4 regions of the Mycobacterium sp. AMU20-3851 genome follow, and region 1 is predicted to be linked to each of the others. Evidence: predicted binding sites of a transcription regulator. Region 1 holds the regulator's gene; each other region holds the start of a gene.

Region 1 (7,368 bases):
CTGGGGCCGCAGGAATCGGTCGACACCGCGATGATGGCCTGGGGCATCATCAGCACCATGCTCTCCGGGGCGATCCTGCACGGTCACCCGATCGCCGACGCCTACCGGGTGGTGGAGGCATTCGTCGACCTGGTGGCGCCGCGGCTGAACTGACGGATCACCGGCGGTTCGTGGGCGCGTACCGGCGGCACCGGGCTTGTGAACTTCTCCACCTGCACCAGCACATGCGCGCCGGTGCAGCCACGGGCCAGCGACGAGGTGCCCACATCGGCGGTCAGCACGTTCGGATTGCCGTGCACGCACATCGAATTCGGGTCGGCGGGATCCAGCGGGTCGAACCACGCCCCGGTGGACAGCTGCACCACCTGCGGGCGCACCCGCTCGTCGATCACCACCCCGGCCAGGCAGGCACCGCGGTCGTTGAACACCCGGACCACCTCGCCGTCGGCCAGACCCCGGTGCGCGGCGTCGGCCGGGTGGATCCGGATCGGTTCGCGGCCGGACACCTTGGACTTCCGGCTGACCGCGCCGCCGTCGAGCTGACTGTGCAGCCTGCTGGCCGGCTGGTTGGCGATCAGATGCAGCGGATAGGTCTGTGCGCGTTCGCCGCCCAGCCATTCGGTGGGCTCGAACCAGGCCGGGTGGCCCAGACAGTCGTCGTAGCCGAAGCCGTCGATATCGGCGGAGAAGATCTCGATGCGCCCGCTCGGGGTGTTCAGCCGGTGCGTGTAGGGGTCGGCACGGAACTCGGCCAACAGCGTCAACCCGGGCTCGGTGGGCAACCGCAGCGCGCCGTCGGCCCAGAACTGGTCGAAGGACGGCACCGCGAAATCGATACCGGCCGACCACTTCTCGTACATGTGCACCAGCCATTGCCGGGCGGTGCGGCCCTCGGTGAACTGCGCCCCCACGCCGAGCCGCTCGGCCAGCGCCGCGAAGGTGGCGTAGTCGTCCTGCGATTGGGCGTACGGCGGTGCCAGCGCCGGCATGGCCGTCAGCATCGGATCGTTACGTGACCCGGAGAAGTCCTCGCGCTCGTAGGCGGTGGTGGAGGGCACCACGATGTCGGCATGCTTGGCCATCGCCGTCCAGTACGGGTCGTGCACGACGACGGTGTCCGGCCGGGCCAGCGCACGGCGGAGCCGGGGCAGATTCTGGTGGTGGTGGAACGGGTTGCCGCCGGCCCAGTACACCAGCCGGATGTCCGGGAACGTGAGCCGCAGGCCGTTGTAGTCGTACTCCCGGCCGGGGTGCAGCAGCATGTCGGACACCGCGGCCACCGGGATGAACGTCGACACCGGGTTGGGACCCTGCGGCAGGACGGGCAGCCGGTGCCGCAGCGGTGCCAGCCCGGGCTCGTTCATCGAGCCGTACCCGTGCCCGAAACCGCCGCCGGGCAGCCCGATCTGGCCCAGCATGGCGGCCAGCGTCAGGCCCATCCAGGGTGCTTGCTCACCGTGCCGGGTGCGCTGCAGAGACCAGCTGACGGTGACCAGGGTGCGACCGGCCGCCATTCGCCGGGCCAGCGCGGTGATGTCCTCGCTCGCCATGCCGCTGATCGCGGCCGCCCACGATGCCGACTTGGGCACACCGTCGTCGGTGCCGAGCAGATAGCGCTCGAAGCGGTCGTAGCCGATGCAGTAGGTGTCCAGGAAGTCCCGGTCGGCCAGCCCCTCGGTGGCCAGCACGTGAGCCAACCCGAGCATGATCGCCACATCGGTGCCAGGGACGGGTGCGTGCCATTCGTATTCGCCGTGCACGTCGTCGCGCAGCGGGGAGAAGGACACGATCGCCCCGCCCCGGTCCCGGAACCGGTCCAACGCGGCGCGGGCCGGATGGGCCGTGGTGCCGCCGTGGTTGATCCCGGTGTTCTTGCACGCGATACCGCCGAAGGCGACGAGCAGGTCGGTGTGCTCGACGATGACGTCCCATGCGGTGGAGCGTTTGAACAGATCGTCGTGGGTGCCGACGACCCGGGGCATGATCGCGCCGGTGGCGCCCAGGCTGTAGGAGTGCCGGGACGAGGTATATCCGCCGAGCAGTTTGAGGAACCGGTGCACCTGGCTCTGGGCGTGATGGAACCGGCCGGCGCTGGCCCAGCCGTAGGAGCCGCCGTAGATCGCCTCGTTCCCGTGGGTGTCGATCACCCGGCGGAGTTCACCGGCCAGCAGTTCGGTGAGCTCATCCCAGGACACCGCGACGAACTCGTCGGAGCCGCGCTTGTCGCTGGGCCCGGGCCCGTGATCCAACCAGCCCCGGCGCACCGCCGGTCCGGCGATCCGGGCGCGGTCCCGCAGGGAACCGGGAAGGTTGCCCAGCAGAGGGGACGGGTCGGTGTCACCGTCGGCCGGGGTGACCGAGACGATGTCCCCGTCGCGGACCTCGGCGCTGAAGGCACCCCAATGGGCGAGGCTGCTGCGCGACATCCCACCGATCCTAGGGCGGCCCGCCCGTCGGCCGACCAACCATCGGGTTGAGATATCTTGGCGCCGTCACCTGAACCCAGTACCGGAGGTATCACCATGGGCGTCGTCAAATTCGATCGCACCCTGTTCGAGCCCGAGCACGAATTGTTCCGGGAGTCCTACCGCGCCTTCCTGGAACGTCACGCCGCGCCGTTCCAGGAGGAATGGGAGAAGGCCAAGATCGTCGACCGCGCGGTCTGGCGCGAGGCCGGTAAGCAGGGATTTCTGGGTATGGCGGTGCCCGAGGAGTATGGCGGCGGGGGCAATCCGGATTTCCGGTACAACGTCGTCGTCACCGAGGAGACCGTCGCGGGGCGGCACAGCGGGCTGGGTTTCACCCTGCAGAACGACGTCATCGCCCCCTACCTGATCGAACTGGCCGACGAGGAACAGAAGCGTCGCTGGCTGCCCGGGTTCTGCAGCGGCGAACTGATCACGGCGATCGCAATGACCGAACCGGGTACCGGTAGTGACTTGCAGGGGATCAAGACCCGCGCGGTCCGCGAGGGCGACCACTACATCCTGAACGGCTCCAAGACCTTCATCACCAACGGCATTCACGCCGACCTGGTCATCGTGGTGGCGTGCACCGACCCGGACAAGGGCGCGCAGGGATTCAGTCTGCTGGTCGTCGAGCGCGGCATGTCCGGCTTCGAACGTGGTCGGCACCTGGACAAGATCGGCCTGGAGGCACAGGACACCGCGGAACTGTCCTTCACCGACGTGGCGGTGCCCGTCGAGAACCTGCTCGGTGAGGAGGGGATGGGCTTCGTGTATCTGATGCAGAACCTGCCCCAGGAACGCATCAGTATCGCGGTGATGGCCGCGGCCGCGATGGAATCCACCCTGGAGCAGACGCTGCAGTACGCCAAGGAACGCAAGGCGTTCGGCAGGCCCATCGGCAGCTTCCAGAACAACCGGTTCATGCTCGCCGAGCTCGCGACCGAGGCCACCGCCGTGCGGATCATGGTCGACGAGTTCATCCGATTGCACCTGGACCGCAAGCTGTCCGTCGACCAGGCGGCCATGGCGAAGTGGTACAGCACCGAGGCGCAGGTGCGCTTGGTGGACCGCTGTCTGCAGCTGCACGGCGGCTACGGTTACATGCGGGAATACCCGATTGCACGGGCATTCCTCGACTCACGGATCCAGACCATTTACGGCGGCACGACCGAGATCATGAAAGAGATCATCGGCCGCGGCCTGGGGGTATGACAGCCCCGACACGCTTAACCGCAGGTGGCGGATATCCCACGAGTTAGAGGTCAACTGAAGCAGAGTTGACGAACACGCTACTTTCGTGTGGTTTGTCCGACTTCGGGAGGGACCGAATGACCAGGCAGCGAACCCGGCTGGGCAGGATCGCCGGGCGGGCAGCAACAGGGCTGGTGAGCGCCGGGCTCATCGCGGCTACGGTGCTGCTCGCACCAACCGCTGCGGCGACTCCGGAAGCCGACGCCGACGCCGCGATCACCGCGGCGTGGGAGACCGGCGGCGGCGAAGGTGGGCCCCTGGGGCCGCGCGATGGTGGCGTCTATCCCGCCGGTGAGGGCTTCGGCCAGAAGTTCGCAGGCGGCCAGATCTTCTTCACCCCGGAGACCGGGGCGCACATCGTCACCGGCGCCATCCTGGAGAAGTACGAGTCGCTCGGCGGTCCCGCCGACAGCGATCTGGGCTTCCCGACCATCGACGAGGGTCCCGGCCGCGCGGCCAACAGCCGCAACTCCACGTTCAGCGCGCCGGACAACCCGGTGATCTTCTGGACGCCGGACACCGGCGCCCGGGTGGTGCGCGGGGCCATCAACTCGGCCTGGGATGCGCTCGGCGGATCGGCCGGGGTGCTCGGCGTGCCCAGCGAGGACGAGTCGACCAACGGCGACGTGCTTGCCCAGAAGTTCACCGGCGGCGAGATCTCCTGGAACCGCAAGACCCGCGCCTTCACCACGGTGCCGCCGGAGCTCGCCGATCAGCTCGGCGCGGTCGACGTTCCCTCCGATGCCACCTCGGCGATCAACGCCGCGCGCCGCGCCGCCGGTGGGGCACTGGGGCCGTTGGGCGCCGAAGAGGGCGCCCAGTACGCGATCGGCGCGGACGGCGTCGGCCAGAACTTCGCGGGCGGCAAGATCTTCTACAGCCCCGAAACCGGCGCGAATGTGGTGACCGGTCAGGTGCTGGCCAAGTACGAGAGCGTCGGCGGGCCCACCGGGGATCTCGGATTCCCGACCGCCAGCGAGGCCGACGGCGGCCTGGCGCCGCAGAGCCGCGTGGTCCCGTTCGCCGCCGAGGACAACCCGGTGATCTTCTGGACGCCGGACTTCGGTGCGGTGATCGTGCGCGGCGCGATGAACGCCGCGTGGCAGAAGCTCGGCGGCGCGACCGGTGAGCTCGGCGCCCCCAAGGGGGATCAGACCGAGAACGGCAGCGTCATCAGTCAGCAGTTCAACGGCGGGTCCGTCTCGTGGGACAAGTCGACCGGCAAGTTCAGCACCGAACCGGCCGGCCTGCAATCCCAACTCGCCGGTCTGGAGGTGCCGGGTGCCGACGCTCCGGCCGCCCCGGCCCCCGGCTCGGAGGCCGCTGCGGACACCGACAGCGGCGACAAGTGGTACACGTGGCGCTGGTGGTGGCTGCTCGGCCTGATCCCGCTGATCGGCGTGATCGGCCTCGTCGCGGTCGCGGTCCTGCGTAACCGGCGGTCCCATGCCGACGACGATTTCGGAGCGGGCTACGCCGACGACGGATACGACCACGGTTACGAGGACCAGGGCTACGACAACCAGGGCTACAACGACCACGGTTACGACCCCGAGTACAAGCAGCCCGAGCACACTCAGCCCGAGTACGGCGAACGGGATTACGACTCCACCCAGAGCCTGTGGGCCTCGGCACCGCCGGCCGGCGAGGTGCCTGCCTTCAGCAGTATCTCGGCCGGCGCGGAAGAACCGACCACCGACGACGGGTTCGACGACTACGAGACCGATGAGGACAACGGCGGCGACTTCGACGGCGGCGACTTCGACTCCGACGAGGGCGACGAGCTCGAGGAACTGCAGGCGCCGGCCGACGATCTGATTTTCGATTCCGATCCCGACGCGGTGGACACCGCGCCGACCCGGATCGAATCGCTGTCCGAAGAGCCCACTTTCGACCCGCCCACCACGGCGGTCCGGTCCGGTTACGAACCGGATTTCCCCAGTGGCCGGCACGCCGCCATCTCGGACGACGAACCGGAGGATCCGGGCTGGACGTCGATGCGACTGGCCACCGGTGACCGGTACCGCGCGCCGGAGGGCTATCCGATCAAGGCGGACACCAAATCGGGTCTGTACTGGGCTCCGGGTAGCCCCGGCTACCGGGACACCGAGGCCGAGATCTGGTTCGCCAGTGAGGAGTTCGCCCGGACGAACGGGTTCGTCCGGGCCGACTGAGCCTCCCCGGGCGAACCCGTCAGACCTTGCGGATGACGGTGACGACCTTGCCGAGCACCTGGGCGTCGTTACCGTCGATCGGGTCGAACGCCGGATTGTGCGGCATCAGCCACACCTGACCCTTGGTGCGCTTGAAGGTCTTGACGGTGGCCTCGCCGTCGATCATGGCGGCGACCATGTCGCCGTTCTCCGCGACGTTCTGCTGCCGGATGACAACCCAGTCGCCGTCGCAGATCGCGGCATCGATCATCGACTCGCCGACGACCTTCAGCAGGAACAGGGAACCCTCGCCGACCAGCTCGCGGGGGAGTGGGAAGACCTCTTCGACGGCCTGTTCGGCCAGGATCGGCCCGCCGGCGGCGATCCGGCCCAGGACCGGGACGAAGGTGGGCTCGGGCAGCGCGTCGGAACCCGCGACCTCGGTTGCCACGATCGGGGTCACATTGTTCGGGGCCACGTTGTCGTCCGCGCCGCGGACATCCACGGCGCGTGGGCGGTTCGGGTCTCTGCGCAGGTAGCCCTTGCGCTCCAGGGTGCGCAGTTGGTGGGCCACCGACGAGGTGGAGGTGAGACCGACGGCATCGCCGATCTCGCGGATGCTCGGCGGGTAGCCGCGCTCGGTCACGGAGGTGCGGATGACCTCCAGGATGGTGCGCTGACGCTCGGTCAGACTGGAGCGTGCCTCAGGGTGTTCGGTGCTCTCGCTCATGGCGCCGAATGTAGTCGCCGCCGGACAGATAATCAAACATGTGTTCGAGGCGTGTCGGGCAGGTGGTAGGCAAACGACTTCTGCTGCCGCTGCGTCATCTTCTGCAGGCACTCGTGGTGCTTGCGCGCGTGATAGGCCAGCGGGAAGTAGGTGAGCCGGTCCGGCAGCACCCGGTACGCCGTCCGGATCGCGGCGTAGATGAGCTGGAGTTGCAGCTCCTCCTGCCGGCTCCAGCCGACCCCCAGCTTGGCGCGCAGTCGCGGATCGAGCAGTCCGACGATGGACAGGTAGTTGAACCGCAGAGCGGGCCGCAACGCCGTCCGTACCGCGGGGCGCAGCGGCGCCGGTACCGAGGCCGGCAGGTCGACCTGCCCGGTCACCATCTCCTCGATCAGTTGCAGGGCCTGTGGGGTGGCCTCCAGCTTGTCGATCATGGCCTCGAAGTAGGCGTCCATTTCCACCCGGGTCCGCGGGTATCCCCGCATCGGGACGTGGAGCAGACGGGCCAACCGCCGGTTGTCCCGGAGTAGTTCGTCCTTCTCGGCATCGGTGAAGTCCCGGCCGATCAGCAACTTCCCGCCCTGTGCGGTGACGATGTAGCCGGTCGCGATCACCCACTGGTAGGCCTCGGTGTTGAGCGCGCTGATCTGCTTGCCTGTGGCGGCGCTGGTCATGGTGAGCGGTTTGTGCAGGGCCCGGACGCGGTCCCCCTCGGCGAGCGCCTCGGTGCCGCCGTAGGTCCAGCGCAGCACGGAGTCGATCGAGC
Region 2 (7,368 bases), 2.7 Mb from region 1:
GGTCGGGTGCCGGCCCGGCACCCAGACCGAAGGCCACGTCCAGTGCTTCGCGCTGCGGTCCCGGCAGGTCGTCGAGCCGGTCGAGCAGCGGCCCGCAGAGCTGTTGCAGTCCGGCGAACGCGAGTTCCATATCCGATTGGATGCCCGCGACGCGGGTGACCCGGAAGCCGTCGGCCTGTGCCGACAGGTATTGCAGCAGCGCGGTTTTGCCGACGCCCGCCTCGCCGTGCAGCACCAGGACGCGGCTGTCACCGGACCGGGCCGCGGCCAGCACCTCACGCAGTGCCGCGCATTCGGAGTCGCGGCCGCGCAGCACCGGTCCGCGCGTTTCACCCGGCATGCTGCAGCATGCTATCCACCGATCCGGCCCAGCAGCCAGTCTTCGAACCGGCTCTCGAACCGGATGGCCCCGCGGGACGGGAGCAGGGTGCGCTCCCCGATGCCGATACCCCAGTACGGAGCCGCCGGATCTGCGACCACGCGACGGCGGTCTCCCCTGGTGAGGAACGCGATGCGGACGATCTCGTCGAGCCGGTAGGTGCGCGGTCCGCTGATCTCCAGGACGCCGCCGACCGGATCTCCGGCTGCGGCGATGACGACCGCCTCGGCGGCATCGGCGCGGGCGATCGGGCTGACCAGTACCGGCGGTAGCCGGACGACGTCGCCGACGGCTCCGAATTCGGCGATTGTGTCCAGGAATTCGAAGAACCCGGTGGCGCGCACGATGGTGTACGGAACGGGACTCGCCGCGATCAGTCTCTCCTGCAACAACTTCGCCGCGAAGTACCCCTTGCCCAGCGCCAGCAGATCCACCCCCACCACCGACAGCACCACATGATGGCGGATCCCGGCGGTCACCTCGGCGGCCAGTAGGTTGACCGTCGAGGTGGCGAAGAACTCCCGCGCCACCGCATCGTCGGAGGACGGCGCGTCGGTGGCATCGACCACGGTGGTCGCGCCGCGCAGCGCGTCCGACAACCCGGTCCCGGTGACGCTGTCGACCCCGGTTCCCCGGGCCGCTACCACCGCCTCGTGACCGATGTGGGTCAGGCCGCGCACGACCATCGATCCCAGCCTGCCGGTGCCGCCGATGACGACTACGCGCACCAGTCGGCGAAGGTGGTCTCGAAGACGACGACCTCACCGAGGGGCACGATGCTGCGGTCGTCGATGACCGCGCCGAAGTAGGGCGCCTCGGGGTCGGTGACGACCTGCCGGGTGTCGCCCTTGGCGGCCAGCCCGGTCCGGACGAAATCGTCCATCCCGATTCGTTGCGGTCCGGCGATCTCGATGGGCCCGTCGACCGGGGTCCCCGCGGCGGCCCGGGTCACCGCGGTGGCGACGTCCTCGGCGGCGATCGGCTGCATGGCCGCGTGCGGCAGTCGGATCACCTCACCGTCGGTGGCCGATCCGGCGATGGCCTCGACGAACTCGTAGAACTGGGTGGCCCGCACGATGGTGTACGGGACGCCCGACTCGGCGATGAGCTTCTCCTGGGCGGCCTTGGCCCGCATGTACCCGCTGTCGGGGACGCCGGCCGCCCCCACCACCGACAGTGCCACGTGATGGCCGACGCCGAGGTCGCGTTCGGCGGTGAGCAGGTTGCGGGTGGAGGTGGTGAAGAACGCCAGCACATCGTCGTCGGCGAAGGACGGCGAGTTGGTGACATCGACGACGACGTCGGCTCCGGTCAGCGCGGCGGCCACACCCTCGCCGGAGATGGTGTCCACACCCGTGCGCGGTGATACCCCGACCGCGTCGTGGCCGAGTTCGGTGAGCTTGGCGACGACCTTGGAACCGATCAGCCCGGTGCCGCCGATGATGACGATTTTCATGCCTTCAGCGTGCGCGCCCGGGCCGCCCACCGAAACCCTTGAAAGTCCGTAGTCAGCCGAGCCGCTCCGTCCAGGGCCTGGTGATACCGCATAGGATTTCAGCGACCATCGGGGTTCTGGGATTCTGTGCCAGAATGGCGGCCATGGTCGAGAAGTGGACTCGGGAACGGCGCCTGGAACGCACCCGCTCCCTGCTGCTCGACGCCGCCGAAGAGGTGTTCGCCGACAAGGGATTCGCCCCGGCCAGCCTCGATGACATCGCCCGCGCCGCCGGCTATACCAAAGGCGCGATCTACAAGCACTTCGCCACCAAGGAAGATCTGTTCTTCGCCGTCAGCGACCGCTACTGGCGCCGGTACTTCGACAATTTCGCCGAGGTGCTGTCCACCGCGACCGAGGTGGGCGCACCCGAACTCGACGCCATCGCCGCCCGCTGGCGCCAGCTCAGCCTCGACCGGGGCGCCGAGCACAGCGCACTGGGCATGGAGTTCACCCTCTATCTGCAGCGCAATCCCGAAGCACGGGAGCGGGTGGCCGTCAAACGCTCCGAAGTCGTTGAGGCACTGAGCAAATTCATCGTCGCTGGGCTGGAGCGGCTCGGCGCGACGCTGCTCATCCCACCCATGACCTTCGCCCAGATCCTGGTGGCGACCAGCGACTCGGTGGTGCTCGGCAGTCAGCTCGACGACGTCGACCTGTACCGGCCTGCGGTCGAGATGTACCTGTCGGCGATCAAGCTGAGCTGATGTACCCGGCCTCGCCCGGGGTGTATATGCTCGACCCAATTAGCAAGTAGTTGATACACGGACAGTGGGTCGGGATGGATCACGTGCTGGAACTGGTGTCACCGCACACCGAGGAACTGCTGGCCGAGGTGCCGGAGGCCACATCGGATCAGATCGATTCCGCCGTCACCGCGGCCCGTGCCGCCGTCGACACCGGACCTTGGCCGCTGCTCGCACCCCCGGAACGCGTCGCGGTGATCCGACGCTTCCTGGATGCCTACAAGGCCCGCGGGGGCGAGATCGCCGAACTCATCACCGCCGAGATCGGCGCACCCATCACCTTCGCCCAGCGCGCCCAGGTCGGCTTGCCCACCGCCATGATCGGGGCGTTCTGCGCCACCGCGGAGGCATACCCGTGGCAGGAGATCCGGCCGGGCTTCTTCGGATCCGACATCCATGTGCGCCGGGAACCCGTCGGCGTCGTCGCCGCCATCGTCCCGTGGAACATGCCCCAGTTCCTCACCATCGCCAAGGTGGTACCCGCGCTGCTGGCCGGGTGTGCGGTGATCGTCAAACCCGCACCGGAGACCTCCCTGGACGCGGATCTGTTGGTGCGGCTGCTCACCGAGGCGGGGCTGCCGCCCGGGGTACTCAGCGTGCTTCCCGGCGGTGTCGCGGTCGGTGAGCGCCTGGTCGGCCACCCCGGCATCGACAAGGTGTCCTTCACCGGTTCCACGGCCGCGGGCAAGGCCGTCGCCGCGGCGTGCGCAGCCAACCTCACCAAGGTGAGCCTGGAACTCGGCGGCAAGTCGGCGGCCATCGTGCTTCAGGACGCAGCGCCGGCCGCGGTCGCCGCCGGGGTGCGCTCGGCCAGCCTGTCCAACAGCGGCCAGATCTGTAATGCGTTGACCCGCATCCTCGTTCCCGCGGACCGGCAACACGAGTTCGTCGATGCGCTGGTGGCGGAACTGGAATCGATCACGGTCGGCGACCCCACCGACCCGGCGACCCAGATGGGGCCGTTGGTGAACCGGCGCCAGCAGCAGCGGGTGCTCGACTACATCCAGATCGGCCAGGACGAAGGGGCCCGGCTGGTGACCGGTGGTGCCGGGCTCCCGGACGGGCTCGAGCGCGGTTACTACGTGCGTCCGACACTGTTCGCCGACGCCCACAATTCGATGCGCATCGCCCAGGAGGAGATCTTCGGGCCGGTGCTGACCGTGATCGGCTACCGGGACGATGCCGAGGCGGTGGCGCTCGCCAACGAGTCCGGGTACGGGCTGGCCGGCTCGGTGTGGACCGCGGACGCCGACCGCGGGTTGGCGGTCGCGGCCCAGATCAAGACCGGCACCTTCGGGGTGAACCAGGGCTACACCATGGATCCGTTCGCACCCTTCGGCGGCGTGAAGGGCAGCGGCTACGGCCGCGAGCTCGGCCGCGAGGGGCTGGAGGGGTACCTCGACACCAAGTCAATCGCTGTCACGTCAGGAGTGTGAATCCTTGTCTGCCTTGATCTTCGATGGTCGCGTCGTCGTGGTCACCGGTGCGGGCGGTGGCCTCGGCCGTTGCCACGCACTCGAATTCGCCCGCCGGGGTGCCCATGTCGTGGTCAACGACGTCGGCGCCGCGGTGGACGGCACCGGCCCGGCCACCTCGGCCGCGCAGGCGGTGGTCGACGAGATCACCGCCGCGGGCGGCTCGGCGGTGGCCAACACCGACTCGGTGGCCACCGAGGAGGGCGGGCAGGGCATCATCGGGTCCGCCGTCGAGGCCTTCGGCAAGGTCGACGTGCTGGTCAACAACGCCGGCATCCTGCGTGACGCGGCGTTCAAGAACATGACCGCCGCGCAGGTCGACGCGGTGATCGACGTACATCTGCGGGGCGCGTTCAACGTCACCCGGGCGGCGTGGCCGGTGCTGCGCGAACAGAACTACGGGCGCATCATCATGACGACCTCGGGCTCCGGACTGTTCGGGACGTTCGGCCAATCCAACTACGGGGCCGCCAAGACCGGCCTGGTCGGTTTGATGAACGTGCTGGCGATCGAGGGTCAGCGCAACAACATTCTGGTCAACGCCATCTCCCCGATCGCGCGTACCCGGATGACCGAGAACACCATGACCGAGTTGGTGAAGGACCTCGATCCCGAGGACGTCACCCCAGTGGTCGTGTACCTCGGCCACGAGAGCTGTGAGCGCACGGCCAACATCTACCGGGTCGGCGGCAAGCATGTGTCCCGGGTGTTCATCGCCGAGACGGCGGGCGTCGACCTCGAGGCGGCCACCGCGGAGTCGTTCGCCGCACATATCGACAAGATCGACGACGCGTCAAGCTTCACCATCCGGGGCGGCCCGGCCCGCGGGTAGTCCCCGTCGATTAGGGCGGCTAACCACCTGTGCCCCCATGGGTTTCGGTTAAGCGCGCTAATCGACGCGGATGGGCAACCTGTCACACCGTCGAACTAATGTTCGAATCATGGCTGATGCCGGATTGCCCCACGAGGAAGAGGAACGCCGCGCCGCGCTGGCGGTGGAAAACATCGGCGCCGAGGCGCGCGAGGAGAACGCGTGTGGGGCGCGGCGGTTGTTCGCCATCGGCCAGCTCTATGAGGCCCGTGCACCCGAAGACGACACCGAAAAGCTGTGCTGGGCCATCGACGGGCACGCCAGTCTGGTCGCCGAGGTCGCCACCGCCCTGGCCCTGAGCCGCTGCCGCGCCGCCGCGCAGACCAAGATGGCGATCAACCTGTTCACCCGGTTACCGCGGGTGCTCAAAACCGCCAAGACCGGGCTGTTGGATTACCGGATGCTCGCGGCGATCGCCTCGCGCACCGAACTGATCACCGACCCCGAGGTGCTGGGCCGTGTCGATGAACGCCTGGCGGAGAAGGCGTTGACCTGGGTTCGGCTGTCGGAGCCCAGGATCGAGGCTCGCATCAATGCCGTCATCGCCGCCCAGGACCCCGAGACGGTGCGTATCCGCGAGCAGATCCGCCGCGACCGTGAATCGGCGGCGCCCCCAATGGCGATGGCACCGCCGAGATCTGGGGTCGCATCGACCTCGCAGCACTGGCGGCGATGAATGCCGTGCTCGAGACCATGGCCGAGGCGGTGTGCCCGGCCGATCCGCGCACCAAGGACCAGCGCCGCACCGATGCGTTCTTCGCCGTGTTCGCCGGCAAGCCTCTGATGTGCACATGCGGTCGACCGAACTGTCCGGCCGAGCCGTTGATCACCAACAGCGCCGCACCCTGCGCGAAACTGGTCGTGCACCTGATCACCGACACTGCCCGCTCCACCGCGATCGTGCCCGGCTACGGACACATCGACACCGACGCCGTCGAACAGGCCGCCGGTAACGGCACCGTGCGTGAGGTCGCCAAGCCGCCGGACCGGGCCGAAGAGCGCTACCGGCCCTCGGCCAAGCTCGCCGAGTTCATCCGGGCCCGCGACCTGACGTGCCGGTTTCCCGGCTGCGACGTGCCGGCCTGGGATGCCGATATTGATCACACCGTGCCCTATCCGGTTGGGCCCACTCACCCGTCCAACCTCAAGTGCCTATGCCGGGCCCACCACCTTCTGAAGACCTTCCACGACTGGAAAGACGCCCAACTCGCAGGAGGCACCATCGTCTGGACCTCACCCACCGGCCACGTGTACACCACCGAACCCGAAGGCGGACACTGGTTCACCGGGCTTGGCGACCCCACTGGCGAACCCACCCTCAACCCCGCCGGACCCGTGAGCCCGGCCCGCTGCCTGAAAATGCCCACCCGCGAACGTCCCCGCCACGAGGACCGCATCCGCCGCATCACCACCGAGCGGGCGCACAACCGACAACGCCTGCAACAAGCCGAAGAACATCTGGCTTGGCTCATCGCCAACGACGAACCCGCGCCGTTCTAGTCGTACCGGCCGTTTAGGTGCACTAATCGACGGGGATGTTTCTCCATTCCGCGCGTAGCGTTCGCCTTATGAATGCACACCAATGAGGGGAGACAAAGGTGAACATCAGAAAATGGGCGGGGGCCATCGCCGCCACCGTGCTCCTGCTGAGCGTCGGTACCGTCGCCGCCGGGCCGGCATCCGCGGTCGACAACGTCAAGCCGTTCGGTCAACAGATGCGGATACTCGACTGGACCGGGGCGCCATCCATCGGTTACACCGTCAAGGACTTGAGGCCGAGTTCCGATCCGATACCGCACCGCGGCCAGTTGTACGAGGCCATGCTGACCGTCGACACCTTCGGGGTCGAGGTCGATCCCATGATCCACCGGTTCAACGCCCGCGCGGAGAACTCGACCCTGTTCCCGCTGATTCTGTCGCCAGGCCTCGGAGGAAAGATCGGGCCCGGCGGCAGCGTGACCGGCAAGCTCTATTTCGACGCGGTGGGCCCCGACATGCCGTTCAGCGTCGTCTACAACGACGGCATGCGGGACATCCTCGCGTGGATCCCGGGACAGCCCGAGGGCGGCAACCGGCCCTGACGCGCGCTACTGGATGGGTTCGTCACCGAGCACGGTGGTGCGCAACATCTCTCGCGGCGAGTTCGGCTCGTACGGCGCCGCCCGGTGCAGCACGCCCTGGTTGTCCCAGATCACGGTGTCCCCCACCGACCACTTGTGGCTGTACACCTTGTCGACGGTGGTCGAATGCGCCAACAACTCGCCCAGCAGCGCGCGGCCCTCGTCCCGATCCATCCCGACGATGTAGTCCGCGGAGGCCCCCAGTACCAACGACTTCCGTCCGTTGCGGTGCGTCCAGACCAGCGGGTTCTCGTGGGTCGGGCGGGCCTGCCAACGCTCCAG
Region 3 (7,368 bases), 490 kb from region 1:
GACCGCAGGCCGGCGCTGCGCAGCGACGAGCGCCGCGAGGCGATCCTGGACGCGCTGGACTCCTGGTTGCAGGAATCCAGCCTCGACGCCGTGAACGTCGCCGAGATCACCGCGCAGGCCGGCGTCACGCGATCGGCCTTCTACTTCTATTTCGAGAACAAGGCGGCCGCGGTCGCCGCGCTGATCGAACGCCTGGTCGCCGAGATCTTCGTGGTCAGCGACAAATTCACCACCGGCAGTGGGGCGCCAAGGGAGCGGGTGTACGCGATGCTGGAAGGTCTGTTCGACAGTGCGGACCGGTACCGGCACGTGTTCAGCGCCATGCTGGAGGCGCGCGGATCCAGTGCCACCATCCGCGAGATCTGGGATGACGGGCGGGATGCCTTCAAACCGTCGGTGACCGAACTGATCCGCGCTGAACGGGCGGAGGCATCGCCCGATCCAGAGGTGCTGGCGGCGGTACTGCTGGAATTCAACGACCGGATGGTGGAGCGGTTCCTCTTCGGCGGATCGCTGACGCGGGATCAGTTGATCGACGGAGCGGCCGCCATATGGCTGAGCACAATTTACGGAGATGGCCGATGACGCACCAAGAGTTGTCCTTCCAGTCACACGGAACACGCTGTAGCGGATGGTATTTCCGCGCCGACGGCGACCACGCCCGGCCGGTCGTGGTGATGGCGCACGGCTTCGGCGGCACGAAGGATTCCGGGTTGGCGCCGTTCGCCGAACGGTTCGCCGAGGCTGGTCTCGACGTGCTGGCCTTCGACTACCGCGGTTTCGGGGCCTCGGACGGCGAACCGCGCCAGACGATCTCGCTGGAACGGCAGCTGGCCGACTACAACAGCGCGGCCGACACCGCGTTGGCGCTGCCGAACGCCGACCGGGTGGTGCTGTGGGGTGCATCGATGTCGGGCGGCAACGTGTTGAGAGTGGCGGCCGGGCGGGCGGACATCGCCGCGGTGATCGCGTTGACCCCGATGACCAGCGGGTTGGCGGCCGGCCGGTCTTCGCTGGCCTCCAGCGGGGTCCTGACCGCCGCGCGCTGGACCGCCATCGGTTTGCGGAGCAAGGCGGCGGTGGCCCGCGGCGGCACCGCCACCCTGATGCCCATCGTCGGACGCCCGGGGGAGCCCGGCGCGCTGACTCTGTCGGGCGCGTACGAAAGCTATACCGCCATGGCGGGTCCGACCTGGCGTAATGAGATCGATGCCGGGGTGGGGATGGAGTTGGGTCGGATGAGCACGAAGGCCGCGGCGCGCAGCCTGCGGTGCCCGGTGCTCGTGCAGATCGGCGATTTCGACCGGTATGTGCCGGCCGGGGCGGTGGCCAAGACCGCCGAGTTGGCCCGCGCCCAGGTGCACCGGTACGCGTGCGATCACTTCGACGTGTGGCCGGGCAACGAGTGGTTCGACAAAACCGTCACCGATCAGGTGACGTTCCTGCGCCGGGTGTTGCAGCTGGGTTGAGATCGTGGGTGCGAAAGTGCCTACCTCGCAGCGACATTCGCGCGACTTCTTGTCTCAGAAATTTCTTTGACCCCTTTTGTCTCTGGTGTCACATTCTGCCGTTTTCTGTCGGTGGTCGAACGTATGTTCTAGCCATGAAGATCGATGTGGTGGCGAGCCGGGAGACGGTGCAGCACGCCCTCTCCGATCACGCCGCGTCGGTCAAGGCTTTGTTGGATGCCGATTTCACGGTGTTCGACACCGCGGAGTTGTTGGCCATCCAGTCCGAACGCGAACTGCGCGCCCGCGCCGAGGCGGTGATCGACCACCGCATCCAGGCCGCGCTGATGGACCGGGCCACCCCGCACGAGATCGGCGGGAAATCCTGGATCGATGTGCTGGCCACCCGGATGCGGATCAGCCGCGCCGAGGCTGCCCGCCGCGTCCGCGACGCTAAGGTGCTCGGGCCGCGGCACGCGATGAACGGCGACGTGCTCGCCCCGGTGTTGCCGGCATGCGCGACCGCGCTGGCCGAGGGCAGCATCGCCGGCGAGCACATCGCGGTCGTGCGCGCGACATTAAAGTCCGCGTCGGGGCGGATGAGTGGTAGCGACCTCGCCGATTTGGAGGCCAGCCTGGTCGCCGCGGCCAAGACCACCAGCCCGGAAACGTTGAAAGAAGCCGCCACCCGGGTGCTCTACAAACTCAACCAAGACGGCGACGGCCCCGATATGGCCCGGCACCGGCGCGGGATCACCCTCGGCGCGCAGGACGCCGACGGGATGGTCCGCATCACCGGCTGGGTGGATGCGGAGTTGGCCGCCTATCTCGGTACCGCACTGGAGGTGTGGGGCCGGCCCGGGATCAACAACCCCGACGATCCCGAACCCAAGCTCAACCCGGACCCCAACCCACTCGACGACGAGGCCCAACCGGCACCAGAGTGTGGCCCGGTGGACGGTGACGGCGAAGCAGAACCCGCGGACACCCCCGGCGGCGGCGAAGACCCGCGCCCCGCCGATTTCGGTGCCCTGGCCGATCTGGCCACCGGCGATACCCGCACCCGCGCCCAGCGCCACCACGACGCCCTCAAAGCAATCCTGCGTGATGCCCTGATGGCCAAAAACCTCGGCCAACACAACGGCATCCCGGTCACCGTGGTCGTCTCCACCACGCTGGCGGAGTTGGAAGCCGGGGCCGGGATCGCGGTCACCGGCACCGGCACCCTCATGCCCATGCCCGACCTCATCCGCCTCGCCGAACAGGCCTACCACTACCTGGTGGTCTACCGACAACACACCGCCGAACCCCTCTACCTCGGCCGCACCCGACGCCTGGCCAGCAAGGCCCAACGCCTACTGCTCTACAACCGCGACCGCGGCTGCACCCGCCCCGGCTGCACCCAAGCCGCGTGTCACTGCCAGGCCCACCACGCCCAGCCCAGCTGGAACAACGGCGGGCGCACCGACGCCCCCACCCTCGCGTTGGGCTGCGGACCCGACAACCGCCTCGCCGAAATGGGCTGGACCACCCGCATCGACCCCGACACCGGCCGCACCCACTGGTACCCACCCCCACTCATGGACACCGGCCAAGACACCCTCAACCACCACTTCCACCCCGAAGAACTCCTCGGCCCGGACCGCGACGCGGGTGACGAGGTCGACCCGTGACCGGGGCGCCATCCCGCCATACTGTAATACTTACAGTGGAATATTCGACGGCGATGGGTGCAGGCATGCCAGGCGTTCTCGACGGGATACGGGTGCTCGATTACGGGCGGTTCATCGCCGCGCCGTGGTGCAGCGCCATCCTGGCCGATATGGGTGCCGACGTGCTGCGGGTGGAGAAGCGCGAGGGCGGGGAGGACCGCTGGGTGCAGGCCGTCACCGACGGCGGCGAGGGCGGGACCTTTCTGCAGTGCAACCGCAACAAGCGATCCCTGACGCTGGATTCCACCACTGCCGAGGGCGCCGAGATCACCCGCAGACTGGTGGCGGGCGCCGATATCGTCATCGCCAACATGCCGGCGGCCGGGATGCGGGCCAGCGGCCTGGACTACGACACGCTCAAGGCCGTCAAGCCGGACATCATCCTGGCCAGCGCGACCGCCTACGGGGAGGGCGGCCCCTACAGCGAGAAGATCGGTTTCGACGGCGCCGGGCAGGTGATGTCGGGCGCGGTGTACCGGCAGGGCCTGCCGGACCAGCCGATCCGGACCGTGGTGCCCTACGCCGATTTCGGGACCGCGCTCACCCTCGCCATCGGCGTCATGATGGCGCTGTATCACCGTGACCGCACCGGTGAGGGCCAGCACGTGGAGGGAGCACTGCTGCCCACCGCGCTGATGCTGTCCAACGCCTTCCTCATCGAACGCGAACTGCTGCAGACCGACAAGCCGCGGATGGGCAACCAGGGCGCCTCGGTGGCACCGTGCGATCTGTACCGCACCGCCGACGACCAGTGGGTGCTGCTGCAGGTCGCCGGACAGCCCATGTTCAAGCGCTGGTGCCGCCTCGTCGGCCGCGAAGAACTGTTCGACGATCCACGGTTCGCCGATGACGACACCCGCTGGGCGAATGGTGACATCCTCAACGACATCATGTCGCAGTGGTGCGCCGACAAAACCAGGGCACACGTTCTCGAACTGTTGGACAAGGCGAAAATGCCCGCCGCCCCGCTGCATTCGACCCAAGATGTGCTCGACGATCCGCACGTCGCGGCGATGGGTTACCTGCAGCGGGTCCCGTTTCCCGGCGCCCCGCGCGATGTACCGATCATCGAGACACCGTTCCGGATGTCCGCCACCCCGGGCACCATCCGCCGCCGCGCGCCGTTGCTCGGTGAGCACACCGTCGAGGTGCTCGGCGAGATCGGCTACAGCGCAGCGCAGATCGAGGAACTGCGGGCCGCCGGCATCGTCTAGTCCAGCGGCGCCGCGGTCAGCAGTGCGCGGGCTTCCAGGTTGCCGTCCAGTGCACGCGTCACCCGGCGGGTGATCTGCCAGCGGCCGTCGACCCGGCGCAGCGTGAAATGATTCGCGCCGGCACGCGCCACCGTCCAGCGTTCCTCGCGCCGCCGGATCAACAGCGATTCGCACACCGCGTAGGCGTCGTCGCCCTGCACGTTCACCTGGGCGGGCCCCAGGAAATGCGCTGCGCCACCGGCAATCAGGCTCTGGTGGGCATCGGAGGCCACCATGGAGTGCACCTCGGCGCGGTTGCGCATGTTCCAGCCCTCGACCTGGTAACTGCCGTCCTCGCTCCACAACGCGGCGACTTCGTCGGGGGAGCCGGCGTCGACCAGCGGGCCGTAGGAGGCGATCAGTTGTGTGATGGCCACCCGGTCGGAGAGTTCGTGCACCCGTTGTTCGAGAGCGTGGAGACGGGCCTGGATGGCGGTGTGGTCGGTCATAGCGGATGTCCGATCTCGTGTAGGGCACTGAGCTGATCGAGGTAGTGATCGCGATTATCGGCGCGCAGGACGCAGGTGGCCAGGGTGGCGCCGGCATCGCGCAGCCGCTCCAGTTGGCCGCGGGTCCCGGCCGCGTCACCGAGCGGATCGCATGCCCGGCCGGTGGAGAGGACCACGTCGAACCCGGTAGGAGCCGGGTACCGCGCCAGGTACCCGGCGATCGTCTCGGGGGAGAGGCCGAACGGCATCCACCCGTCGCCCAGTTCGACGGCGCGGCGCAGCGAGCGTAGGGTGCGCCCGCCCACCCAGGCGGTGAGATCGGTTGTGGTGGCGTGCGGTTGAATCGCCAGCCCGTCGACGACGGGCCGGCCCCAGGCGGACCTCAACCGGCGCAGGGCGGCGTCCGCCTCGGCGCCGCGGTCGGCCCATTCGGCGCCCAGCAGCTCGAACTCCTCGCGCAGCGATCCGACCCCCACGCCCAGAATGGTCCGTCCGCCGCTGAGGCGGTCCAGCGTCCCGTACCGCTTGGCCAGCGCGACGGGGTGGTGGTAACCCAGCACCAGCACCGAGGTGGTCAACCGGATGCGCCGGGTGTGCGCGGCCAGAAACGACAAGGTGGCCAGCGGATCCCAGTACACCGAGCCGCGGGTGTCGGCGGCCGCGGCCGGGATCCCGACGTGTTCGGAGCAGGTCAGGTGGTGAAATCCGAGGGAGTCCGCCGCCGCGGCGATCACCGCCAGGTCCGCCGGACCGGCGTCGGCCTCCCAGGGGGAGGCGATGCCCGGTTGCTGAATGACCACCGGGGTGGACAGTCCCAGCCTCACCGGTCGGCCCCGCCGATCAAGCGGCGCATCACCTCGTCGGTGCGCAGGATGGTCGCGGCACGGTCCGGATTGCCATGGGCCAACGCCACGTTCGCATGCTTGGCGACCACGTGCACCGGCCCCCTGCCGAGCGCGGCCAGCCCTTCGGCGGCAACCTCCGCGGGTTCGGAGACCGCAATCCCGGGCACGTCGAAGTTCAGGCCGACGCGCTCCATGGCCGGCGTCCGGGTCACCCCGAGCACAAGTTCGAGCACATCGACGTCGTGATCGCGCAGCTCCAGCCAGAGGCTTTCGGCGAAGACCCGCCCGAAGGCCTTGACCCCGCCGTAGACGGTGTGCCGGTTGGAACCGAGGTAACCCGCCACGGAGCCGACCAGCAGGATGCCACCGCGGCGTCGGCGCCGCATCGCGGCCCCGAAATGGTGCACCAGGGCCAGCGGAGTGGTGACGTTCAGATCGATGACCCGGCCGAAGGCGGCCAGATCACCGTCCAGGAACTGGGCACTGTGGGTGTTGGCTCCCGCGTTGTGGATGAGCAGGCCCACCTCGACATCGGACACCGCGTCGGCGACCGAGCCGACCGAGGACGGGTCGGACAGATCGGTGCTCAGCGTGCGGACCTGCACGCCGAAATCGCGGCAACGCCGGGCGGTCTCAATCAGCGGCCCGGCCTTGCGCGCCACCAGCAGCAGGTGCATCCCCGCGGCGGCCAATTGCCGCGCGAACGCCGCGCCGACGCCTTCGGAGCCGCCGGTGATCACCGCCCACGGCCCGTACCTGGTGGTGTCGAAAACGGGGGCGCCCGGCCCGGAACCTTCGTAGGTCATGGTTCTGTTGTAGCATCCTTTTCAGTAATTTATAGAATTCATTCTAGTTTTCTGGAGGGCTGGTCCATGCCGCGCATCGGTACGCCCCGCGAGCCGGGGCAGGCATCGACGCCCCGACAGCTGGCCCGTAATGCCGCGATCCTGCGCGCGGCGCGGCGGCTGGGACAGTTGCACGGTCTGGAACGGGTCCAGATGTCCGACGTCGCCGCGGACGCGGGCGTCGCGTTGGGGACGCTGTATCGGTACTACCCGTCCAAACACCATCTGTTCGCCGCGGCGCTGGCCTCGTCCATCGCGGACCTGCCCGCACCCGCCGGCGCCCCGGCGGACCCGGCGGCAGCCGTCCGCGACTTCCTGGGTGCCGCGGCGGCAGACCTGCTGGCCGAGCCGCAGCTGGCGCGGGCGATGCTGGTGTCGGTCAACGTCGTCAGGTCCGGCACCGATACACCCGCCGATCCGGTGATGCCACAGCGCATTCTGGCGATCGCCGGGATCGAGGAACCCTCCGAGGAGGACCTCCGCCTGGTCCGCCTGGTGGAACAGTGCATGTACGGCATCCTGACCTGGGCGACCGCCGGACAGCTGGAGTCCACCGCCGCCGTCGCCGACGTCCGCTACGCCTGCGAACTGCTGCTGGCGCCCTGGCAGGATCAGGGCTGAGCCGCGAATATCTCCCGCAAGGCGTTGTTGTCGACCTTGCCGGTCGCGCCGCGCGGGATAGCATCCTCGTCGTCGAGTAGCAACCACCGGCTCGGCACCTTGAACGGGCTCAGTAGGGTACGGGCGGCGGCCCGCAGCTCGTCGGTGTCCAGGGTGCCGACCACCGCCGCCGCGACCCGATTGTGCTGTCCATCA
Region 4 (7,368 bases), 790 kb from region 1:
CTGTCGAAATGCAGATAGAACGTGGCCCGGCCGATGCCCGCCCGCCCCACGATGTCGTCGACCGTCGTTGCGACATAGCCGCGTTCGGCGAACGCCTCCAGCGCCGAGGCCATGATCTGGTCGCGGGTCATGATGCGGTGCCGGTCCCGCATGGTGAGCTTCGGTGCCGCGCCGGTAGTTCGGGTGGCGGCGCTCATGAGATCGTGACTCCGTCGAGGCGTCCCGTCGCACGCCAGGCACTGAGCATGTCGAAGAAGTCGGTTGGCTTGCCGCCGAAGTTGTTGGCCAGCATGCCGTGTGGATTGTCCTTCTCACCCTCGGAGCTCAGATAGCTCGGGGTGCAGTCCGCGTAGAAGGTCTTGGGCTTCTCCGACGCCTCGTTCATCGCGGTCAGCCATTCCTCTTCGGCGTCGCTGGTGGCCTCGATGGTCGATGCGCCGCGCTGGGCCCAGGTGCGCACCAGATAGGTGAAGTGCCGCGCCCGTTCCTCGGCGGTGTGGGTGTAGTTGGGGGACACCCCGGATTGGGTGTAACCCAGGAAGAAGCAGTTCGGGAAGCCGTGCGACTGCAGTCCGTGGAAGGTGCGCATGCCCTTGGCCCATTTGTCGGACAGCCGCACGTTGTCGCGGCCGACGATCTCGAAGCCGAGGCGCCGGGTGAATTCGGTGCCGACCTCGAACCCGGTGGCGAAGATCAGCGCGTCGAGTTCATAGTGCACCCCGTCCACGACGGCGGCGGTCTCGGTGAACCGCTGCACGCCGCGGCCCTCGGTGTCGACCAGGGTGACGTTGGGCCGGTTGAAGGTCGGCAGGTAGTCGTCGTGGTAGCCGGGGCGCTTGCAGTTGAGTTTGAACCAGGGCTTGAGCGCCTCGGCGGTCACCGGGTCGGTGACCACGTCGCTGATCCGGCGACGCAAGCGCTCCATGGCCTCCCAGTCGGCGCGGTACAGGAAATCGGTGATCTCCTCGGGTGTCATCGCCCGGCCCAGACGGGCGGTTTCCCGGGCCACGGCCGGCTCGGTGAGGGCCAGGGCGTTGCGGGTCCAGCCGTCGTCGGTGAGATCGAGCTCGGTTTCGACACCGGCGGTGACGCGGGTGAAGTTCTCCATCCGCGCGCGCTGCCAGCCGGGTTGCAGGCCCGCCGCCCACTGTGGGTCGGTCGGGCGGTTGTTGCGTTTGGCGACGGTGCTGGGGGTGCGCTGAAACACGTAGAGCGCTCCGGCGTCTCGGCCGAGGTGCGGGATGCACTGCAGCCCGGTGGCACCGGTGCCGATGACGCCGACGCGCTTGTCGTGCAGCCGGCTCAGGCCGCCGGATTCGTCGCCGCCGGTGTAGTCGTAGTCCCAGCGGCTGGTGTGGAAGGTGTGGCCACCGAACTCGTTGATGCCCGGGATGCCCGGGAGTTTGGGCCGGGTCAGGGATCCGGGGGAGACAGCGACCAGGTTGGCGGTCAGACGGTCGTGCCGGTCGGTGCTGATTTCCCAGTGTTCGGCGGCCGCGTTCCAGGTCATGCCGGTAACGGTGGTCTGTAACAGCGCGTTTCGGTACAGCCCGTAGTGGCGGGCGATGGCCTGCAGGTGTTCGCGGATCTCCGGGCCGTGCGCGTAGCGCTCGGTCGGGGTGTAGTTCAGTTCCTCCAGCAGCGGCAGGTAGATGTAGGACTCGATATCGCACTGCGCGCCCGGATAACGGTTCCAGTACCAGGTGCCGCCGAAGTCGCCCGCGGTATCGACGAGCCGGACGTCGGTGATGCCGGCTTCCTGCAGTCGGGCCGCGGCGATCAGGCTGCCCAGCCCGCCGCCGATGATCAGCACCTGGGTGTGGTCGGTGACCGGGTCGCGGTCGACGCGTTCGGTGTACGGGTCGTCGGCGTAGTGCGAGAAATTGGCGGTGACCTCGACGAACTGGCCGACCCCGTCGTCGCGCAGTCGCTTGTCCCGTTCGGCCTGGTACTTCGCGCGCACCCAGTCGGCGTCGTAGGTCGCAGGCTGGGGGCCGAGCATTCGCGTTCGCTCCTATCTCGCTGGACAGTGTGTCCAGTGAACGTATGGAGCGTCATGATTACAGACTGAGCGTCTGGTGTAAAGGCGGTAGAACTAGGCGCGAGTGGGTGGAGGAGCGCCTAAAGGGCGTGCGCGCTACTCGGTTCACGACTGTGGCGAATATCGCCGGCCCGGCGCGTTTCTAGGGAGGGGGTTCGTCGTCCCGAGGTCCAAGGAGGCGCTCGGGGTGGTGCAGGTTGTTGAGGTGGGCTTGGCCGGTGGTGGGATCGATCCATTCGAATCGGCCGTCGGGGCGGCGTCGGGTGGTCCAGCCGGTGTCTTCGATCATCTGGTTGGCGGGGCTGCAAGCCAGGGTCAGGTCGTCGACGTTGGTCTGCCCGTTGTGTTTCCAGTCCGCGAGGCCGTGGTGGGCCTCGGTGTCGTAGAAAGCGGCGTCGCAGCCTGGGCAGGTGCAGCCTCGTTCGCGTCCGAACAGTGCGAGTTTCTGTGCCCCGGTGGCGCATCGCTGGGCTCGTCCGAGGTGCAGTGCCATGGAGGTGTGGCCGTCGAAGACGGCGAGGTAGTGGTAGGCCCCGGCGGCGGCCATCGAGATCAGATCTCGTATCGGCAGCAGGGAGCCGCCGCCGGTGACGGCGTACCCGGCGCCGGCCTGGAGTTCCTGCAGGGTCGTCGTCACCACCACGGTGGTGGGTAATCCGTTCAGCCTGCCCAGGGTCTGGGAGCGCAGCAGCAGGTCGAAGGCTGCTGCGACCGCGTCGTGGAGGTACTGGGCCTTGGTGCGCCACTGGGAATCCAGCAGCGGGGTGGACGGTGGTGGGGTGAATGGATTGTCCTCGCCGGTAACGTCATTGGGCACGGGCACGGGCACGGGCACGGGATCCGGTTCGGGTTCGTCGAACAGGTTGGGTTCGGTGGTTACGGGCTCGGGTTCGCGGGCGGGGTGGCGGCCGCGTTCAGCGAATTTGGCGAGGATGGGTTCGATCATGGCCCGCAGTTTCGGAGTGACCCACCCGGATAGGTAGCTCAGGCCGTCGGGTTGTTGAGAACCCAGGTGCAGACCCGCTTTGCGGGCGGCCGCGTCGGCGGGTTCGTCGCCGTCGGGGTGTAGCAGGGCCAGCAGGCGGATCGCCAGGACGGTCAACGAGTGCGGGTCCAGATCGGCGGCGGCTGTGACCAGGGACTGCTCGGCTTGGGTGCGGGTGATCGGATCCACGGTGGTGGGCAGGGCGTGGAAGAACTTGCGGATCACTTCGACGTGCTCCTCACCGAACACGCCGCGGGTCAGTGCGGCGGCGGTGTGCTCCCATTCCGATGCCATGTGCTGGCCCTGCAGTGTTCGCCGCGGTGCGAGTTGGGTGGCGCGGGTGAGGAGTTTGTGGGCGCGTCCCTTGCTCATCCGGGTGCGCAGGGTGAGCAGTTTCGTCCAGGAGGTCGCACCCAACTCGGCGGGATTGGATTCGCGTTGCAGGCGGGCCAGGATCGCGTATTCGAGCATGGGGACTCGGTGGGTGGCGGTCTCGAGGTCGGCGAACGCGGCGAGCAGTTCGCGGTGTGAGCAGGCGTCGACGTCGGCGGCCAGCAGTGCGTCCACACTCGCGGTGTAGGCGGCGACTGCAGTAGTCAAATCCGACGTTGTCATGATTCGAACATACGTGCGACCACCGACAGATCCGGCCGCCCGTGTGACTGGTGAAACCAAAGGGACAGAAGATATTTGACTGATTCACGATGCTGAATTCAGCGACTCGAACGTGAACCGATGGCAGGACGCTATCGGCGGAAGGCGCGGGCGCGTGTCAACGCAGCAGGAGCGGTTCGATCAACGCCCACTCGGGAGCGGTCACCCAGGATGGATTGGCCTGTTGAGGCGACCGGAACACCTCCATCGAGCGCAGGCCGGGAATCAGGCCGAGATCCTTTGCGGTGACCGGACCGTGAAAGAGCGGAATATGAACCGGAATCTTCAACTGCCCGTTGTCATTCGACAATGCTCCGACGACCCGGCCGACACCCCATATCCCGCGCAGTGCCGGCCCGGTGACCCAGAACAGCACCCGGTGACCGGGCTGCATGAGCCGTGCGCGGTAGTTGTCGGCGACGCACCAGGCCGGGTTGGCCACGCCGGCAGCCCGCATGGGCTCCAGGTCCGTCTTGGCCGGATTGCACTTTATTACCCACCCGCCGAGAGTCTCAGCGGTGATCCTTCGCGGTCCATCGCCTCGATTCCTCATGGCGTCGAGTCTGCCTGAACTGGCCAGGACTGCGCGGATGCTGTGCACGTCAAACGTGTGCCGGCGGGCAAGCCAGAGCGGGCACCCGGGCATATGTGTGAGCCCCCCGGCAGACGGGAATGGTTGCCCTACCGGGTCAGGCCGGATAAGAGGAGGGCCGAGTGCAGACACCGAGTGGTGCCGACGAGCGGACCGCCGTCATCGGCGCGGGGCCGTGCGGCTTGGCCGTGGCCCGGCAGTTGCGCCACCTGCGGGGGATCGACGCCCTGGTGCTCGACCGTGCACCCGAACCGGCGTCATCGTGGCGACGATTCCATGACGACTTCCGGTTGAACACGTGCGGCTACTGGTCGCATCTACCAGGTCAGCACATACCCAGCCGGCACGGGCGGTGGCCATCTCGCGACGCCATGGTGGACTACTTCGACGACTACGTGCGGCGGCAGCAGCTGCGCCTGCGGATGGGCGTGGCGGTCGCGCGCATCGACCGCGACGCGGTGGGGTGGCGTCTGCACACCGATGGTGGAAGTGTCAGTGCCGCAACGATAGTCGTGGCGACCGGCAACTACCACACTCCGCGCACCCCGTCTTGGCCCGGGGCGCGGGAGTTCACCGGCGACCTGCTGCATTCCATCGACTATCACCGGGCCGGCCCGTACGTGGGGCGCGATGTTCTGGTCGTGGGGTCAGGTAACTCGGCCACCGACATCGCCGTACGCCTCAGCGCCGCTGGGGCAGGCCGAGTGCGGATGTCGGTACGCACACCGCCGCACCTGGTGCCACGGGCGATCGCCGGCGTTCCTGTCGACCTGTTCAGCGACGCCTTCGATCGACTGCCCGTGAAGGTGCTGGACCGTGCCGCAGCTGTGATGCGCACACTCTGGTGGGGTGACCTGAAAGAGAACGGCCTCCCGGCACCACGCAAAGGCATCTACCGTGCGTTGATCGAGGACACCCGCATCCCCACGTTGGGCGACGATCTGGTGCCTCGGGTCGAGGACGGCCGCATCGAGGTAGTGGCGGCCGTCGAGTCCTTCGACGGTGACAGCGTCCAGCTTTCCGACCAGACGACCGTGCACCCCGATGTCGTCATCGCCGCCACGGGATATACCAAGGGTCTCGACGATATGGTCGGCCACCTCGGCGTGCTCGATTCCGAGGGAGATCCGGTGAGCAACGGAACGCCATCCGCTGCAGCGGGCTTGTGGTTCGCCGGCTACAACGAGCCTCTGGTGGGGCCGCTTCGGTCGTTCCGGCGAGCGGCCTCGGGGTTGGCGGACGAGGTAGCAGGGTATACGGCGAATCCGGTCTGACCGAGACTCGTCGGGCGCTGCCTGAAGCGGCATCGGATCATCACGCTGTTTACAAAATGGGTGAGTGTTGTAAAGAGATTAGGTAGGCTTCGCGTCATGCGCTACCTGCAGCCCGATCCCCGCCGCGCCAGACCCTGGAGTGCTCAGTGACCAACGCCTCGATCCGCCTGGTGCAGTGGACCACCGGAAATATCTCGTGTGAGGCGGTCAAGGGCATTCTGGAGCGCCCCGGCCTGGAACTGGTCGGTGTTTACGCCTATAGCGCCGACAAGGTGGGCAAGGATCTCGGTGAGCTGTGCGGGCTCGACCGCAGACTCGGTGTCGCGGCGACCAATGACATCGACGAAATCCTGGCGCTGAAGCCGGACTGCGTTGTCTATATGCCGTTGCACCCCGACATCGGCCATCTGGAGACGCTGCTTCGGGCGGGCATCAACGTCGCGACGACGGCACACTTCATGACCGGCCGCGCCTACGGCGAGGAGGCTCGTGCGCGGATCGAGGCCGCCGCCCTCGAAGGTGGTGTGAGTATGTTCGGCAGCGGCGTGAACCCGGGCTACGTGCAGTACCTGGCGTCGATCGCGACCAACGTGTGCCGTACCGCCAATTACGTGAGCATTCTTGAGTCTTTCGACATCGGGCCATGGGCCGGGGACGCGAACCAGGACGAGCTGGGGTGGGGGCGTCCGGCGGGTGACACGAACCACGAAGCGGACATCGCGCATGCCACCATCCCGTTCGGCGACACCTGTGAGGCGCTGGCCGAGCTGCTGGGCCTGTCTGTGGACGGTATTCGCTGCGATGTCGATTTCGCGTACGCGGCAAAGGATCTCGACATCCCCGGACGGGACGTTCGCGCGGGTACCGTCGCCGGTATCTACGCACGCTGGATCGGCTCGGTCGGCGGGTTGGACGTCGTCGAGACCGCCGTGAAGTGGACGATCACCCCCGACCTGACCCCGGCATGGGACATCGGGATGGCCTACGAGATCGAGGTCCGCGGCCATCCGAACGTCACCCTGCGGGCCGGGGTGCTACCGGAGTTCGGCTCGATGACGATGGACGAGATGGTCGGAATCGGTTCGGTGATCACGGCCATGCCGGTCGTCAACGCGATTCCGGCCGTCGTCGCTGCGCGGCCGGGCATCGTCGGTTATTCCGACCTTCCCGCGGTCGCGACCCGACTGGTGCCCGCACCACCGCCCGCGCCGGCCGCCGAGGTGCCCCCACCCTCGCGTGCGCATTTCACGCGCGAGTCGACCCTGCAGGATCTCGCAGCCTCACGGGTGGGGCGGTTGCTCAACCGTGTCGTGGCCAGGCAGGCGAAGAAGACGGCCACCAATGACCGTGAGGCGGCGACGTTCGTCGGCATGGCCGCCTACCAGAGCGTCGCGCAGATGGTCGTGATGAGCGAGGGCAAGATGTCCTGGTCGGTTGCGGACTCGATCATCGATTTGGCGAACGGTCAACCCCATCGCATCGCCGGGCGGGCCATCGCCGCGACCCGAAAGCGTTGGCAAGCACCGCGATAGACGATCCGGCCGCGTCGAGTCGTCGACGTCGGGCGCCGACGGCCGACGCATCGCGACTCAGACGAGTTCTATCGCCTCGGCGATCGACGGGAGGACACGGTTCGGGCGAAACGGGTACCTGTCGATGTCCTCTACCGAGGTTGACCCGGTCAGCACGAGGATCGTTTCCAGTCCGGCTTCGATCCCGGCGACCACATCGGTGTCCATCCGATCGCCGACCATCACCGTGCTTTCTGAATGTGCTTCGATCCTGTTGAGCGCACTGCGGAACATCATCGGGTTGGGTTTGC

The links. The regulator LexA, encoded in region 1, represses DNA repair genes until DNA is damaged. The targets are predictions, from matches to a motif close to CGAACANNTGTTCG.
Region 2: a site for LexA is predicted at 5,019-5,032, ahead of V4U86_RS00285 (DUF222 domain-containing protein). Genes of this name have one in related genera too.
Region 3: a site for LexA is predicted at 1,586-1,599, ahead of V4U86_RS18705 (HNH endonuclease signature motif containing protein). Genes of this name have one in related genera too.
Region 4: a site for LexA is predicted at 3,646-3,659, ahead of V4U86_RS19945 (HNH endonuclease signature motif containing protein). Genes of this name have one in related genera too.

What each region holds. Positions count from the first base shown of each region.
Region 1 is NZ_CP146371.1:3,387,015-3,394,382, reverse strand. It holds gene V4U86_RS16245 (TetR/AcrR family transcriptional regulator) at 1-153, shown strand, start outside; gene V4U86_RS16240 (molybdopterin guanine dinucleotide-containing S/N-oxide reductase) at 102-2,426, opposite strand; gene V4U86_RS16235 (acyl-CoA dehydrogenase family protein) at 2,523-3,680, shown strand; gene V4U86_RS16230 (LGFP repeat-containing protein) at 3,797-5,893, shown strand; gene lexA (transcriptional repressor LexA) at 5,913-6,602, opposite strand; gene V4U86_RS16220 (oxygenase MpaB family protein) at 6,635-7,368, opposite strand, start outside.
Region 2 is NZ_CP146371.1:55,096-62,463, reverse strand. It holds gene V4U86_RS00315 (AAA family ATPase) at 1-340, opposite strand, end outside; gene V4U86_RS00310 (SDR family oxidoreductase) at 352-1,107, opposite strand; gene V4U86_RS00305 (SDR family oxidoreductase) at 1,098-1,835, opposite strand; gene V4U86_RS00300 (TetR/AcrR family transcriptional regulator) at 1,979-2,581, shown strand; gene V4U86_RS00295 (aldehyde dehydrogenase) at 2,656-4,056, shown strand; gene V4U86_RS00290 (SDR family NAD(P)-dependent oxidoreductase) at 4,070-4,927, shown strand; gene V4U86_RS00285 (DUF222 domain-containing protein) at 5,037-5,642, shown strand; gene V4U86_RS00280 (HNH endonuclease signature motif containing protein) at 5,639-6,466, shown strand; gene V4U86_RS00275 (DUF1942 domain-containing protein) at 6,565-7,047, shown strand; gene V4U86_RS00270 (TauD/TfdA dioxygenase family protein) at 7,054-7,368, opposite strand, start outside.
Region 3 is NZ_CP146371.1:3,880,526-3,887,893, reverse strand. It holds gene V4U86_RS18715 (TetR/AcrR family transcriptional regulator) at 1-585, shown strand, start outside; gene V4U86_RS18710 (alpha/beta hydrolase) at 582-1,469, shown strand; gene V4U86_RS18705 (HNH endonuclease signature motif containing protein) at 1,604-3,121, shown strand; gene V4U86_RS18700 (CaiB/BaiF CoA transferase family protein) at 3,187-4,374, shown strand; gene V4U86_RS18695 (nuclear transport factor 2 family protein) at 4,371-4,862, opposite strand; gene V4U86_RS18690 (TIGR03619 family F420-dependent LLM class oxidoreductase) at 4,859-5,686, opposite strand; gene V4U86_RS18685 (SDR family NAD(P)-dependent oxidoreductase) at 5,683-6,513, opposite strand; gene V4U86_RS18680 (TetR family transcriptional regulator) at 6,580-7,173, shown strand; gene V4U86_RS18675 (class I adenylate-forming enzyme family protein) at 7,164-7,368, opposite strand, start outside.
Region 4 is NZ_CP146371.1:4,177,121-4,184,488, reverse strand. It holds gene V4U86_RS19955 (TetR/AcrR family transcriptional regulator) at 1-197, opposite strand, end outside; gene V4U86_RS19950 (flavin-containing monooxygenase) at 194-2,002, opposite strand; gene V4U86_RS19945 (HNH endonuclease signature motif containing protein) at 2,184-3,641, opposite strand; gene V4U86_RS19940 (EVE domain-containing protein) at 3,799-4,137, opposite strand; gene V4U86_RS19935 (flavin-containing monooxygenase) at 4,395-5,546, shown strand; gene V4U86_RS19930 (NAD(P)H-dependent amine dehydrogenase family protein) at 5,693-7,078, shown strand; gene V4U86_RS19925 (HAD-IIA family hydrolase) at 7,136-7,368, opposite strand, start outside.